DNA from 3 places in the Janthinobacterium sp. GL_088 genome. Region 1 is predicted to be linked to each of the others. Evidence: predicted binding sites of a transcription regulator. Region 1 holds the regulator's gene; each other region holds the start of a gene.

Region 1 (5,179 bases):
ACCTATGCCGGCAGCCTGGGCTGGAAATCGACGGGCCAGTACGAGGAAGAGCTGAAGAAGGCGGAAGCCGACTACGGTCCCCTGTTCAACAAGTACCTGAGCCAGGACTTGAAGACGGTGGCCGCCGATCCGCAGGCGCAAGCCATCGGCCAGCGTTTGTTCCTGACCTACTGCGCGCAATGCCACGGTTCGGATGCGCGCGGCAACAAGGGCTTCCCCAACCTGACGGACAAGGACTGGCTGTATGGCGGCGAACCCGACATCATCAAGACCACCATCCTGCACGGCCGCAATGGGCAGATGCCACCGATGGGCGCCGCCCTGGGCTCCGAAAAGGATGTCGAGAACGTGGCCCATTATGTGCTGAGCCTGTCCGGTTCGACCTCGGATCCCGTCAAGTCGGTGCTGGGCAAGGCCAAGTTTGGCGCCTGCATGGCCTGTCATGGTGCCGATGCCAAGGGTAACCAGATGCTCGGCGCGCCGAACCTGACGGACAAGACCTGGCTGTACGGCGGCAGCGCCGACACCATCATGGAAACCGTACGCAAGGGACGCAGCAACACCATGCCGGCCTTCAGCGATTTCCTCGGCGAATCCAAGGTACACGTGCTGTCGGCGTATGTCTGGAGCCTGTCGAATCCGCAGGCACCCGCCAAGTAAAAATGGAACCTCAAGTCATCAAGATGTATGCGGCCCGCGAGCAGATCTACCCTCGCGAGGCCAAAGGACGCTACGCTACCTGGCGATGGGTATGCGTATGGCTTACCCAGCTGGCGTTCTACGGCTTGCCGTGGTTGACCTGGAATGGCAGGCAAGCCCTGCTGTTCGATTTGACCACGCGCAAGTTCTACATTTTCGGCGTCGTGCTGTGGCCCCAGGATTTCATCTATCTGGCGGCCCTGCTGATCATCTGTGCGTATTTGTTGTTCCTCGTCACGGCCATTGCCGGGCGGGTGTGGTGCGGGTTCTCTTGCCCGCAAACGGTATACACGGAAATTTTCCTGTGGGTCGAACGCCACATCGAGGGCACGCGCAGCGCGCGCATGGCCCTCGACAAGCAGGGCCCCTCCGTGCGCAAGGCGTTCAAGAAGACGGCCAAGCACCTGACATGGGGCGCCATCGCCCTGTGGACGGGCTTTACCTTTGTCGGCTACTTCACGCCGATCAAGGAACTGGCGCAGTCGGTGACCACCCTGAACTTCGGTCCCTGGGAATGGTTCTGGGTCTTGTTCTACAGCCTGGCAACCTACGGCAACGCGGGCTGGCTGCGCGAGCAGGTGTGCAAATACATGTGCCCCTACGCGCGCTTCCAGAGCGCCATGTTCGACCAGGACACCCTGATCATCACCTATGATGCCAAGCGCGGCGAACCACGCGGCGCCATGAGCAAGAAGGCCGGCAACAACGACAAGCTGGGCGATTGCATCGACTGTACCCTGTGCGTGCAGGTGTGTCCGACCGGTATCGATATCCGCAACGGCCTGCAGTATGAATGCATCGGTTGCGCCGCTTGCGTCGATGCCTGCAACAGCGTGATGGACAAGGTTGACCGGCCACGGGGACTGGTACGCTACAGTACCGACCATGCGATGGAAAACAACTTCAATTCGAAGCAGATACGCCAGCGCGCCATGCGCCCGCGCGTCCTGATCTACACTTCCATCCTGGCCCTGATCATCATCGCCGTATGTACGTCGCTGGCCCTGCGCACGCCCCTGAAAATGGACGTGATCCGCGACCGCGGTTCGATGGGACGCGAAGTGGAAGACGGCATGATTGAAAACGTCTACCGTCTGCAGATCATGAACACGTCGGAGCAAACCCAGCATTTCAAGATCAGCGCTTCCGGCTTGCCGGGCCTGACCTTGCTGACGCGCGAAGAAGTGACCTTGCAGCCGACGGAAACGCTGGGTTGGCCGATCCGTCTGCGCGTGCCGCACGGCGTGGGAGAGAAGGGTTCGAACAAGATTGCGATCGAATTGCACTCGCTGGACGACCCGTCGCTGCATGTGCGTGAAAGCGCGGTATTCATCGTGCCACGTTAACAAGGAAAGGCGGACGGGGACCGGGTGCCCTCGCCGCCGCCACGAAGTTGCAGGAAGGCCGGTCCCCATGCGGGGACTGGCTGATTAAACAGGAGAAATATCATGTCCGACAGTCTGAAACTGCAAGCCCCCGTTGCACCGTGGTACAAGCATCGCTGGCCATGGCTGCTGATGATCGGCCCCGGCCTGTCCGTGGTCGTCGGCAGCTTCATGGGCTATATCGCGTTTACGCAGCCCGATGCGCTGGTGGTGGGCGATTATTACAAGCAGGGCAAGGCGATCAACCAGGATTTGAAGCGCGACACGATCGCCAGCGACCTGGCCATGGATACGAGCCTGTCGTATGACGTGGCGCAAGCACGCCTGACCGGTTCCGTGCACAGCTTCGGCAAGGCTTACCAGGGTCCGCTGCAGCTGCACCTGGCGCATGCGACCCTGCCGGAAAAGGATATCAAGGTGCTGGTGCAGCCCGATGCGGCCGGCAATTTTTCCGTGGCGCTGCCGATGCTCGAGCGCAGCCGCTGGCAAGTGCTGGTGGAAAACGACAAACGCGAGTGGCGCCTGTCCGGCATCTGGACCTGGCCGCTGCAACGCAGCATCGCGCTGCATGCGGACGAAGAGCTGTAAGCCTTATTTGCAGATGTCGGTTCCGGCCGTAATGGCCTTCAGCTTGGCCGGCTGCAATATCTCGATCTCGCGGTTCGACACGCGCAGCCAGCCTTCCTTCTTGAATTTGGATAGCAGGCGGCTGACGCTCTCGATGGTCAGGCCCAGGTAGTTGCCGATTTCCTCGCGCGACATGCGCAGCTGGAAATTGCTGCCCGAATAGCCGCGCGCTTCATAGCGCGACGCCAGGTTGACGATGAAGGCGGCAAACCGCTGCGTCGCCTGCATATTGCCCAGCAACAGCATCACGCTTTGCTCGCGCGTGATTTCCTGGCTCATCATGCGGTGGAAATGGCGCAGCAGGGTCGGCATATTGCCCAGCAATTGTTCCAGGCTGGAAAACGGGATTTCACACACTTCGCTGTCTTCCAGCGCCACTGCATTACAGTGGTGGCGGTCGGCGCTGATGGCATCCATGCCCAGCAGTTCGCCCGCCATCTGAAAACCCGTCACCTGCTCTTCGCCACCGGGATTGATCTGGTACGTCTTGAAGTGCCCCAGGCGGATCGCATACAGGTTCTGGAACGAGTCACCGATGCGGAACAGCGAGGCGCCGCGCACGATCTTGCGGCGGCGGCCGATGATCTGGTCCAGCCTGTCCATGTCGCCCACATCGAGGCCCATCGGCAGGCACAATTGATGCATGCTGCAGGTCGAGCATCGCGCACGCAACGCCTCCACGTTCACGGTGGGCAAGGTGGGAGTGAGTAGCGCTTCAGTCATGTCGGTACCTTTTAGAAAATGCAACAACAAGTTTACTGCATACAGCTGCATACAGGGTTGCCGTATGCCAATTTCACCGTAATTTCGGCGAATAAACGACGTCCAGCCTTTAATTATATGGCAACATCGTCAAAAGCCCGTACGGGGCGGGCAATTTGCGCGGTGGCGCTTGCCAAGCTGGTGTATTGATAGGAAAATTCCTGACAGCATTATCTGCCGCCTGTGCCGCCCGGTACTGAAAAGGAAATCATGAAGCCTCTCGGCATCAAAGCAAAAGTCGCGCTGGCCACCAGCCTGACCTCGATCGCCATGATCGCGCTGGTCACCATGATCCAGGTGCAGCACATGCGCGACGACTTCACCCGAGTACTGCTGAGCCAGCAATCGTCCCTGATCACCCGCACCGCTGCCGAGCTCGACGACAAGCTGGGCATGCTGCTGCAGATCGTCACCCTGACGGCCCGGCAACAGCCGCCGGAATTGATCGCCCGGCCCGTCCAATTGCGCGAATACTATTCGCGCCGCTCGATGCTGGTGCTGTTCGATGACGTGCTGGTGCTCGACGCGCAGGGCGCCATCGTGGCCGACATGCCGGAAGTGGCGGGGCGCGCCGGCATCAACGTTGCCGAGCGCGAGTATTTCCAGACCGTCCTGCGCACGCGCCAGCCCATGATCACCGAACCGATGCTTGGTAAATCGAGCGGCATGCCCATCGTGCAGATGGTGGCGCCCGTGCTGGCCGCCGATGGCCGGGTGGCCGGCGTGGTGATCGGCGTGCTGCGCCTGTACAAGGACAACCTGCTGGGCCGCCTGCGCTCGGAAAAGATCGGCAAGAGCGGCTATTATTTCATCCTCACGCGCGGCGCCGTGCCGCGCTATGTGCTGCACCCCGATACGAGCCGCTTGCTGCAACCGCGCAAGCCGAACGCCAACCTGACGACGACCCAGTTGCTGAAGGAAGATGGCGAAGGCAGCATGGTCAGCACCAACAGCCGGGGCATCACGGCCGTCAACAGCTTCAAGCGCCTGAAATCCGTGAACTGGCTGCTGGCCGCCTCGCTGCCCGTCGAGGATGCCTTCGAACCGTTCGATGGCGTGCTGTACCGGCTGGTGCTGTGGAGCATCCTCGCTTCGCTGCTGGCCGCTGCCGTTCTGGGCTGGGTCACCGTGCGCCTGCTGTCGCCGCTGGTGCGCCTGCGCAACACCTTGCTGGCCCTGCGCACCAGCGGCAGCCGCTTCACCCCCGTGCCGGTACGGCAGCGCGACGAGATCGGCGAACTGACGGAAGCGTTCAACGGCCTGATGAGCGAACGCGACCGCCTGCAGCAGGAACTCGAAGCGCGCGCGGCGGAGCTGGAACAGGAACGCGACCGCGCCGAAGCGGCCAACCGCGCGAAGAGCGATTTCGTGGCCAACATGAGCCATGAAATCCGCACGCCCCTCAATGCCGTGCTGGGCATGGTGTATTTGCTGGGCAATACCAGGCTCGACACGGAACAGCGCAAGTATCTGACCATGGTGCGCGTGGCGGGCCAGTCGCTGCTGGGTATCCTCAACGACGTGCTCGACTATTCGAAGATCGAGGCGCGCCGCATGGAATTGTCGCCTGTCGAATTCGACCTCGACGAAGTCATGAATACCCTGGCCACGACGATGACGATGAATGCGGGCGAAAAGGAACTGGAACTGGCCATCGCCGTCGAACCCGACGTACCGCGGCGCCTCGTCGGCGACGCTCAGCGCCT
Region 2 (5,179 bases), 2.2 Mb from region 1:
GCAGTTCCGGTTCCGCAGCACTGGATCAGGCCGCGCTCGACACTTTGCAACGGGCGGCGCCACTGCCGCGCATTCCCAAGGAACGGCCGGACCCGCTGGAATTATCGATTCCCGTCGAATTTTCCATTGGCTGATCGCGCAAAAACCACGTTTACTCTCGCCAAACACCCATATAGACATTATTTGCATATTCAAAGCAAGATTCTGTCGTAGGAGTAATAACACGATCGGAGGTATACTATGCAACCGACGTAACAGGCTGGGCGATTTGGCCCCTGCAAGCGCGCCTGTCACGGCCTAATAAAAAAGGAAACACTGCATGACCACATCACACCGTACGCCGGTGATTCGCATCGATGGCGCAAACAAGACCTTCGCGCTGCCCAAAGGCGAACAATTCCACGCGGTCAAATCGGTCACGCTGGAAGTCTATCCCGGTGATATTTTCGGCCTGATCGGCAAGAGCGGCGCCGGAAAATCGACCTTGCTGCGCCTGATTAACCTGCTCGAGCGCCCTGACAGCGGCACCATTACCGTGGCCGGACGCGAACTGACGCGCCTGGGCAAGAGCGAATTGCGCGACGCGCGCCAGAACATCGGCATGATTTTCCAGCAATTCAATCTGCTGCAAAACGCCAGCGTCTTCGACAACGTCGCCTTCCCCCTGAAAATCCATGGCACGACCAAGGGCGAGCAGATCGCCGCCAGGGTCGAGGAATGCCTGGCGCTGGTCGGCTTGTCCGACAAGCTGCACAGCTATCCGGCACAATTGTCCGGCGGGCAGAAACAGCGCGTGGCGATCGCCCGCGCCCTGGCCAGCCACCCCGACGTGCTGCTGTGCGACGAGCCGACGTCCGCGCTGGACGCGGAAACGACGCGCGCCCTGCTCGACACCCTGCGCGACATCAATGCGCGCCTTGGCGTGACCATCGTCATCGTCAGCCATGAACTGTCGGTGCTGGGCGCCATCTGCAACCGGGTCGCCGTCGTGGAAAACGGCGCCATCGCCGAACAATTCGATTTGAGCGACACGGCCACCCCGCGCAAGACGGCGCTGGGACGCGAGCTGGCGTATTACGGCACCGAGGCGTTTGAAGCCACCGCATGGAAGGATGCAACACATGTTTGAAGAATCGATCAATAACGTCATCAAGCTGCTGCCGGAAATCTGGGTGGCGCTGGGCCAGACCATGACCATGCTGGGCATTGGACTGACGGCCGCCATCCTGATCGGCGGCCCGCTGGGCATCCTGCTGTTCCTCGTCTCGGAAGGCCAGTCGCTGGAAAACCGTCCGCTGTCGATGATCCTCGGCTGGCTGGTGAACACCGTGCGCAGCTTCCCCTTCATCATTTTGCTGGTCGCCCTGACGCCGTTTACGCGCATCATCGCGGGCACCTCGATCGGCCCGCTGGCCGCTGCCGTGCCGCTGTCGTTCGCCGCCATTCCCTACCTGGCGCGCCTGGTGGAGCAGAACCTGCGCGAAGTGCCGCGCGGCGTGATCGAGGCGGCGCACGCCATGGGCGCGTCGGAAATGCAGATCATCTTCCGCGTGCTGCTGGTCGAAGCGCGCTCCGGCTTGGTGCTGGCCCTGACCGTGCTGTCGATCAGCTTCCTGTCGTATTCGGCCGTGGCCGGCGTGGTGGGCGGCGGCGGCATCGGCGACCTGGCCATCCGCTACGGCTACTACCGCTTCGAGACGGACATCATGGTCGCCACCGTGGCCATCCTGATCGTGCTGGTGCAAACCATCCAGTTCGCCGGCACGCGCATCGCCAAGCGCCTCGACAAACGTTAATTCATCTTCAGTATTTCAGTACAAGGAAAAGCATGAACCATATTCGCCGCAACCTGCTCCTGGCCGCCGCCAGCCTGGCCTTCGCCACCGCCGCCCACGCCAAGGACCCGAAAGAACTCGTCATCGGCACCAGCTCCGGCCCGTATTCGGACCAGCTAAAGCTGGGCATCAAGCCTATCCTGGAAAAACAGGGTTACAAAGTCAAGATCGTCGAATTCAACGACTACGTGCAGCCGAACTACGCGCTGGCCGAAGGTTCGCTGGACGCCAACGTGTTCCAGCACATCGTGTATCTGACCAAGTTCGCCACCGATAACAAGCTGCCACTGAGCTCCCTGATCACCGTGCCGACCATGCCGATCGGCCTGTACGGCGGCAAGCAAAAGTCCCTGGCGGACGTGAAGAACGGCGCCACCATCACCATGCCGAACGACCCGACCAACCAGGCGCGCGCGCTGGTCATGCTGGCCAAGATGGGCTGGATCAAACTGAAACCGAACGTCGACCCGCTGCGCGCGTCCGAGCGCGACGTGCTGGACAACCCGAAGAAGCTGAAACTGGTGCCGCTGGAAGCGGCGCAGCTGCCACGTTCGCTGGCCGACGCCGACTACGCTTTCGTCAACGGTAACTTCGCCCTGGCCGCCGGCATGAAGCTGACGTCGGCCCTTAGCGTGGAAAAGATCTCGGACAGCTACATCAACCTGGTGGCCATCCGCACGGCCGACAAGGCCAAGCCATGGGTCAAGGACCTGGAAGCGGCCTACCGCTCGCGCGCCTTCCTCGACGCGACGAACAAGTATTTGGCCGGCTACGAAAAGACGGACTACCAGCTGGCGCTGGAAAAGACGCTGAAAAAATAAGGCGGCACTTGCAATGCGAAAAGGACGGCCAGGAGTAAACCTGGCCGTCCTTTTTTATTGTCCGCGCCGCGCGGGCGCTGTCATGCAATGCTTAGAAGCGGTAACCGACGCCGACGCCGATCAGGACAGGATCGACCTTGACTTCGCTGGCTTTGGCGCCACCGATGAACACATCGCTGCGGATCTGCACTTTCTTGATGTCGAAGTTCAGCGACCAGTTTTTATCCAGCTTGTAGTCGACACCGGCTTGCAGCGAGTAGCCCCAGCTGTCGTGTTCCAGGCGACCGGCGCCGTTCAGCAATTTCACGTCCGAGATATTCGTGTAGTTCACGCCGGCACCCACATATGGGCTGAACTGTTTTTCAGGCATGAAGTGGTATTGCAGCGACAAGGTCGGCGGCAAATGCTTGAAGGTACCGATATTGTTGCCATCGAGCTTGACGTCATGCTTTTGCGGGTAGGTCAGGATCAGCTCGGCAGCAATGTTCGGGGTGAAGAAATACGAAATATCGATTTCAGGAATCGTCTTGCTGCTCACATGCAAACGGTCGGATGCGCCGATGCCGCCGATCGGAGCAGATTTATCGGCCGGATCGATATGCACGGCGCGCGCACGGACCAGCCATGGGCTTTCCTGTGCCATTGCGTTGCCGGCGAATGCGCCGATGGCGGCCAGGACGATTGCTGCTGCAGTTGCGGACTTTTTCATTCTAGTTCCCTCTTTTTGTCGTTAAGTAACGCTGCGAAGTCTAAGAGTGCAGTGCAACAAAAACTTTGATCCACATCAAATAGTGCTAGATGGCATCACTAGAGGGATTTTTTCCTTTGCCCAGGTCAAGAAAATGCGGCAGCGCAGCGCGAGCATGCCAATCACTGCACGCCGTCAAACAGGCTGCCGACCCAGTCGGCAAACACGCGCACACGGGGCGACAGTTGCCGGTGATGGGGATACAGCACGGACACGGGCAGCGGGTCGGGCCGCCAGTCCCGTAGCACTTCCACCAGTTCGCCCGTCGCCAGCGCCAGTTCAAGGTGATACCGGGGGGCCTGGATCAAGCCCATGCCCGCGCGGCAGCAGGCGTGGTAGGCGTCCGCATTGTTGACGGACACCGTGCCAGGCAAGGCTACGCTGTGCCGCTGCCCATCCACCTTGAAGTCGAAGGGCCAGACCTTGCCCGACTGGGTGGAAAAGAAATTGACGGCGCGGTGGCCATCCAGTTGCGCCAGATTCTCCGGCGTGCCGTGCGCGGCCAGGTAGGAGGGGCTGGCGCACGTCACCTGGTCGAGCAGCGCCACGCGGCGCGCCACCATCGACGAGTCGCCCAGTTCGCCCGCGCGCAGCACGCAATCGACGCCTTCGCGCACCAGATCGACGAGGCGGTCGCCCATGCCGATTTCCAGTTCGATCAGCGGATAGCGGGCGCAGAACTGGTCCAGCACGGGCATCACGAAATGCATGGCCAGGGTCGCGTGCAGGTCGATGCGCAGCTTGCCGGCCGGCTGCTGCGCCGCCGAACTGAACACGGCTTCCGTTTCTTCCAGGTCCGCCAGCAGGCGCACGCAACGCTGGTAATACGCGTCCCCATCGGGCGTGGGCGTCACTTGCCGCGTGGTCCGCTGCAGCAGGCGCACGCGCAGCCGCGCTTCAAGCTGCTTGATCGCATGCGTGACGGTCGCCTTCGGGTAACCGAGGTCATGCGCCGCCTGCGTGAAACTGCGCAGTTCGACGATGCGGGTAAAAATACGCATCGCATCAAATCGGTCCATGTCCCTGCTCCATTGTTATTCCTTGCTGCACAGTGTAGCGATATCGACCTTGGTTTTGCAATTCCAATGCAAGATGCGTGCAACGCAATCGGAGCTTGCGCCGATGTCACTGGTTGACAGGCCTGCTAGCCAGCATACTATTTCCACTCCGCACAATACAAATGAGAATAGTAATGATTATCATTTGCGATATAATGCACTACCTCGCTCAAGCGACTACAAAAAGGAATGGGAGACATGGATATATTGAGGGAACTGCGTGAATCGGGCTTGAAAGTCACCATCCCCCGCTTGCGGATTCTGCAGCTGTTTCAAGAAGGCACGATCAAGCACCTGAGTGCGGACGATGTCTACAAGCTGTTGCTGGCCGAAAAGATCGACGTGGGCCTGGCCACCATCTACCGCGTGCTGATGCAGTTTGCCGAAGCAGGCATTCTGTTTCGCCGGCATTTCGAATCGGGCCACGCCGTCTTCGAGCTGAACGAAGGCCAGCACCACGACCACCTGGTCTGCACGGGTTGCGGCAAGGTCGATGAATTCGTCGACGAAGGCATCGAACTGCGCCAGAACGAGATCGCCGCCGAGCGGGGCTTCGTGCTGCACGAGCACGCGCTGTCGCTGTACGGCACCTGCGCCGAGTGCACGGCAAAAAAAGTGCCGCCACGCAAGCCGTCCTGAGGCAGCGCGCAAGGTAGCGCCTGGCAAGCCACCTGCGCTACACTGCGTGCGCCGCAGCTCAACAAGGAAGAAGCATGT
Region 3 (5,179 bases), 860 kb from region 1:
CACCACTTCCAGCGCACTGAAGCTCGCGCCGATGGCCATCACGGGCGTGGTGGTGCCGGCGAAGTACAGGTGGTGGAAGGTGCCGGGTATCCCGCCCAACATGAACAGCGAGGCCGACGCCAGGCTGGCCGTCGTGGCCATGCGCACCGACACCAGGCCCAGGGTCGAAAAGATGAAGGCCAGCGCCGTCGTGGCGAACACTTCGAAGAAGCCTTCCACCCACAGGTGCACCACCCACCAGCGCCAGTATTCCATCACGGACAGGTGCGTGCGTTCGCCGTAGAACAGGCCGGCGCCGTAAAACAGGCCGATGGCGCCGACGGATGCGGTCAGCAGCGCCAGCAGGTTCTTGTCGCCGCCCGGCTTGCGCAGGGCCGGCACGACGCCGCGCAGCATCAGCACAAGCCACAGCAGGATGCCGATATATTTACCGATTTGCCACAAGCGTCCCAGGTCCACATATTCATAACCCTGGTGACCCAGCCAGAAATTCCACTCGGGCGGCATCACTTGCGCAATGGCCAGGTAGTTGCCGATGAACGAACCGACGACGACTGCGACGAGGGCCCAGAACAGCACGTCGACACCGAGGCGCTGCCACTTGGGGTCCTTGCCGCCATTGATCAGGGGCGCGAGGAACAGGCCGGCGGCCAGGAAGCCCGTGGCGATCCAGAACAGCGCGGCCTGGATATGCCAGGTGCGCGTGAGCGCATAAGGGAACCAGCGCGACACGTCGACGCCGTAGAACTGCTGCCCTTCCACCGTGTAGTGCGCCGTAAAGCCGCCGATGAAGACCTGGAAGGTAAACAGCGCCACCACCAGGAACAGGTATTTTCCCAGTCCCCGCTGCGAAGGCGTCAGGGCGAACGTGGTGAGCGGATCGCGCGGACCGGCGGCCGGCAGCGCTTCGTCGTGGTCGCGCAAGAAAGCCCAGCCCCAGACGAGGAAGCCCACGCCGGCCAGCAGCACCACCACGCTGGCGACCGACCAGACGAGGTTTTCGCCGCTGGGCTGGTTGCCGATCAGCGGTTCATGCGGCCAGTTGTTCGTGTAGGTTACTTTCTGGCCAGGACGCTCGGTGGCGGCGGCCCACGCCGTCCAGAAGAAGAACTGCGTCATCTGCGCGCGCCGCTCGGCGCTGGGCAGGGTGTTTTCCTTCATGGCGAAATGCTCGCGGCTGGCGTGCAGCGCCGGCGCGTCGGAGAACAGCTGGTCGTAGTAATGGGCCGTGTTGGCGATCGCTTGCACGCGGCGCGGCGACAGGCGCAGCACTTGCGCATCATCGGTGCGGTTGCCCCGGTATTCGAGCTTGAGCGCTTCGCGTAGCGCCGCCTGCGCGGGGCCGTCGAGCGCCGCGTACGCCTTGCCATGCTGTTCTTGCGCGGCCAGTTCCAGCCAGGCCGTCAATTCGCGGTGCAGCCAGTCGGCCGTCCAGTCGGGCGCCTGGTAGGCGCCGTGGCCCCAGATGGAACCGAGCTGCATGCCGCCCACCGATTGCCAGGCCGTCTGGCCATCGAGGATGCCCTCGCGGTCGAACAGCTGCCGGCCATCCTGCGCCAGCACTTGCGCGGGAATGGGCGGCGCCTGCCGGTAGACTTCCGTGCCGTAGTAGCCGAGCAGCGAAAACGTCACGATCAGCACACCGATCAGGGTGAACCAGAGTTTTTTGTAGGGACCCATGGGTCTTTCCTTTGTCAGTGCACCACGGCCGGCGCAAAGCGCTCGAACAGGATATTGTTTTCGGTATGGATGTGCGCCATCAGGTCTGCACGGAAGGTGCGCAAGCCCGTGTACAGCGCGCGCCAGGTGGTGCAGGCGCCGGCCGGCGCGGTGATATCGTTCGTCATTGCCTCCATGGCGCGCAAGGCCACGCCATGGTCGTCATGCTCCATGCGCATCACGTTGATGGGCGCGCCGGCCCGGGGCCCCTGGCCGCGCACGATCATCGGAAACAGCACGTCTTCTTCCTTGCGCATGTGGCTTTCCAGCTCCTGCGCCATGGCCGACAGGTGTCCCGCCAACCCGTGCGGACAGTCGGCGCGGTCGCCATGCACCTGCTCGACCTTGCGTGCCAGGCGTATCAGCTCGGGCAGCTGCTCGCGGTGCACGGCGTGGTAGCGCGCCAGGATGTGCTCCACCAGTTCGGTGGCCGAGGCCTCCTGCCAGTCAAGCTCGCCGCTGGCGTCAGTCCGTCCTGCCAGCAGTTTCAGTTCCTCGACGATGGGCGCCGTGTCCACGCCGGCCGCTTCGGCCGCCGCGCGCAATGTCTTGTTGCCGCCGCAGCAGAAATCCAGGCGGTGCGCATCGAACAGGCGCGTGGCGCCGGGGATGCGGCGGGCCAGCTGGCCCAGGGATTGTTCGATCAGTTCCATAGATACTCCTTGATGATGAATGTGGTGGTGTTATTGAACGGCGCCCGCGTGGTAGACGCCGGGCACGGCTTCGCCAGTCACTTCCAGCACGCCCACGGCGCCCTTGCCGGCGCGCGACAGCGCATGGTCGACCAGCAGATAGCTGCCAGGGTGCTGTACCTTGAGTTCGACGATGGTCGCGCCGCCCGGCGCCACGAGCGTCGTTTGCACGTCGTGTTTCGGGCTGCTGATCGAGCCTTCGCTGTACACCTTGTCGAAGATCTCGCCGATGATGTGGAACGATGAAATCTTGTTCGGGCCACCGACACCGAAATAGATGCGCACCGTCTCGCCGACTTTCGCCTGCAGTTTGTGCGTCTTGCTCAGGGCGCCCACTTCGCCATTGAAGACGTAGTAGTCGGGCAGCTCATTCGCCATTTTTTCCAGGTTCGGCTCCTGGTGCACGGGGGCGCCGTGCGGACGGCCCGTGTACATCTCGCCCTGCATCACGTAGTACTCGCGGTCGACTTTCGACAGGCCGCCTTCCGGTTCGACGAGGATCATGCCGTACATGCCGGCCGCGATATGCTGCGGCACCAGCGGCGTGGCGCAGTGGTACACGAACAGGCCCGGATTGAGCGCCTTGAAGGTGACGGTTTTTTCCTGCCCCGGCGCCACCTGCGTGTGCTGTCCGCCGCCATGGCCGCCCGTCACCGCATGCAGGTCGATCGAGTGGATCATCTTGCTGTCCTTGGCGTTGAACAGGGTCAGTTCCACCGTGTCGCCCACCTTCGCGCGCAGCATGGGGCCCGGCACTTGCCGGTTGAAGGTCCAATACGTAAAACTGGTGCCGTCATCGAGCTTGCCCGGCAGTTCCACCGTCTCCATCCGGTATTTCAGGGTTTGCGGCGCGCGCGCGCCGATGGCGGTCGGCACGGAGGCCGGATTCGCCGCCACGTTGACGGCAGATGGGTCGGGGCCACGCATCGGCGACGGCGCCGGCGTGTACAGGGCCAGCGCGGCGGCCTGGCTCGATTCGCTGGCGGCCTTCGGGGCCGCCGTCTCGGCCAGCGACGTGCCGCTTACTTCCAGCTTGCCTTCCATGCCGATCTGGCGGTGGCCGGGAATCGAGCAGTAATAGGTGAACGTGCCGGCGCGCGTGACCTTGAAGCGCACGGTGGTGCTGCCGCTATTGGCGCTGAACTTGGCCGATGCGACGTTCAGTTCCGGGATCAGCAAATCGTGCTCGGCGCCTTCGCCGCTTTTCAGCACGAGTTCCACCGTGTCGCCCACCTTGGCCGCCAGCACGGGGTTGACCTGGCCCTTGGCGTCGATGAACACCATCTTGCCGTCGACGATATTGGTTTGCAGTTCATAGCGCTTGAGCGTTGCGGCTACAGGTTTGGCCGCAGTGGCGGCGGCGCTGGCAGGCAGGCTCGCCTGGGCTTGCACGGACAGGGGCATGGCCAGTACGCAGACGGCGGCGGCGATGGCGCGGAGGGAGGGAGTCGTTTTCATCAAGCTTTCCTTGGTCTTGTATGCCGGTTCGGCACCCTTACCTAGGCAATCCGTGTGCCAGGAAAAACTTGTTTTAAATCAACGATTTGAAAAATGCAGGGTCGGTATGACCCTCTTTGGACGTGGTCCGTTGTACCCTGCATGGTACTTATGACCACCACTGCCATCCACCTGCTGTTACTGACCGACCTGGTCGCCGACCTGCCCGTGGCCGTGCGCCTGCAGCGCCTCGTCGGTAGCCTGCGCGCGCACTTCGGCTGCGAAGCCGTGGCCTTGCTCAAGCTCGATGGCGAACACTTGCGCCCCGTGGCAATGGCCGGCCTGGCCAGCGACGCGCTGGGACGCCGCTTCGCCGTCGCCGACCACCCGCGCCTGGCCGCCATCCTGCAGCGGCGCGGCGTGCTGTGCTTCCATCACGACAGCTCCCTGCCCGATCCCTACGATGGCCTGATCGCCGAGCGGGCCGGCGAGCCGCTGCCCGTGCACGACTGCATGGGCATGGCGCTGGACCTGGAAGGCGAACGCTGGGGCGTGATCACGCTCGACGCGCTGCAGGTCGGTACCTTCGATACGCAGGCGCAGCGCGACCTGGGCGAACTGGCCTGCGCCATCGAGGCGGCCGTGCGCGTGACGCGCCTGGAGACGGAAATCCGCGCCCTGCGCCTGTCGGGCGGCGCCATGCTGGCCGATGCACAGGCGCCGCGCGAGGAACATGACTTCGTCGGCCAGAGCAGCGCCATCACGCACTTGCTGCACGAATTGCAGGTGGTGGCCGATTCGGAACTGCCCGTGCTGCTGCTGGGAGAAACGGGCGTGGGCAAGGAACTGTGCGCGCACCGCCTGCACCGGCTGTCGCGCCGCGCCGGCAAGCCCCTGATCCACGTCAATTGCGCGGCCTTGCCCGAGTCCCTGGCCGAAAGCGAATTGTTCGGCCATGTACGCGGCGCGTTTTCCGGCGCCGTCAGCGACCGGCCCGGACGCTTCGAGGCGGCCGAAGGGGGCACCCTGTTTCTCGATGAAGTGGGGGAATTGCCATTGTCGATACAGGCCAAGCTGCTGCGCACCTTGCAAAATGGCGAAATCCAGCGCCTGGGCGCGGACCGGCCGCGCAGGGTCAACGTGCGCGTGATCGCCGCCACAAACCGCAGCCTGCGCGAGCATGTGCGCGACGGCTCGTTCCGCGCCGACCTGTATCACCGTCTATCCGTGTATCCCGTGCCGATTCCGCCGCTGCGCGAGCGGGGCAATGACGTGCTGCTGCTTGCCGGCGGCTTCCTGGAACTGAACCGCGCGCGCCTGGGCTTGCGCAG

The links. The regulator FNR, encoded in region 1, switches genes on or off when oxygen is low (the NO sensors DNR and NnrR bind a similar motif). The targets are predictions, from matches to a motif close to TTGATNNNNATCAA.
Region 2: the regulator FNR is predicted to act here: its motif matches at 3,431-3,444, upstream of AC3IQ7_RS20390 (OmpW/AlkL family protein).
Region 3: the regulator FNR is predicted to act here: its motif matches at 3,938-3,951, upstream of nirK (copper-containing nitrite reductase).

The regions. Positions count from the first base shown of each region.
Region 1 is NZ_CM174453.1:279,079-284,257, forward strand. It holds gene ccoP (cytochrome-c oxidase, cbb3-type subunit III) at 1-660, shown strand, start outside; gene ccoG (cytochrome c oxidase accessory protein CcoG) at 663-2,045, shown strand; gene AC3IQ7_RS01185 (FixH family protein) at 2,148-2,672, shown strand; gene fnr (fumarate/nitrate reduction transcriptional regulator Fnr) at 2,676-3,434, opposite strand; gene AC3IQ7_RS01195 (hybrid sensor histidine kinase/response regulator) at 3,684-5,179, shown strand, end outside.
Region 2 is NZ_CM174453.1:4,567,022-4,572,200, forward strand. It holds gene AC3IQ7_RS20370 (TonB family protein) at 1-134, shown strand, start outside; gene AC3IQ7_RS20375 (methionine ABC transporter ATP-binding protein) at 320-1,129, shown strand; gene AC3IQ7_RS20380 (methionine ABC transporter permease) at 1,122-1,796, shown strand; gene AC3IQ7_RS20385 (MetQ/NlpA family ABC transporter substrate-binding protein) at 1,829-2,656, shown strand; gene AC3IQ7_RS20390 (OmpW/AlkL family protein) at 2,748-3,365, opposite strand; gene AC3IQ7_RS20395 (LysR family transcriptional regulator) at 3,527-4,423, opposite strand; gene fur (ferric iron uptake transcriptional regulator) at 4,661-5,101, shown strand; gene AC3IQ7_RS20405 (MerR family transcriptional regulator) at 5,176-5,179, shown strand, end outside.
Region 3 is NZ_CM174453.1:5,889,697-5,894,875, forward strand. It holds gene AC3IQ7_RS26315 (nitric-oxide reductase large subunit) at 1-1,680, opposite strand, end outside; gene ytfE (iron-sulfur cluster repair protein YtfE) at 1,695-2,372, opposite strand; gene nirK (copper-containing nitrite reductase) at 2,403-3,869, opposite strand; gene norR (nitric oxide reductase transcriptional regulator NorR) at 4,020-5,179, shown strand, end outside.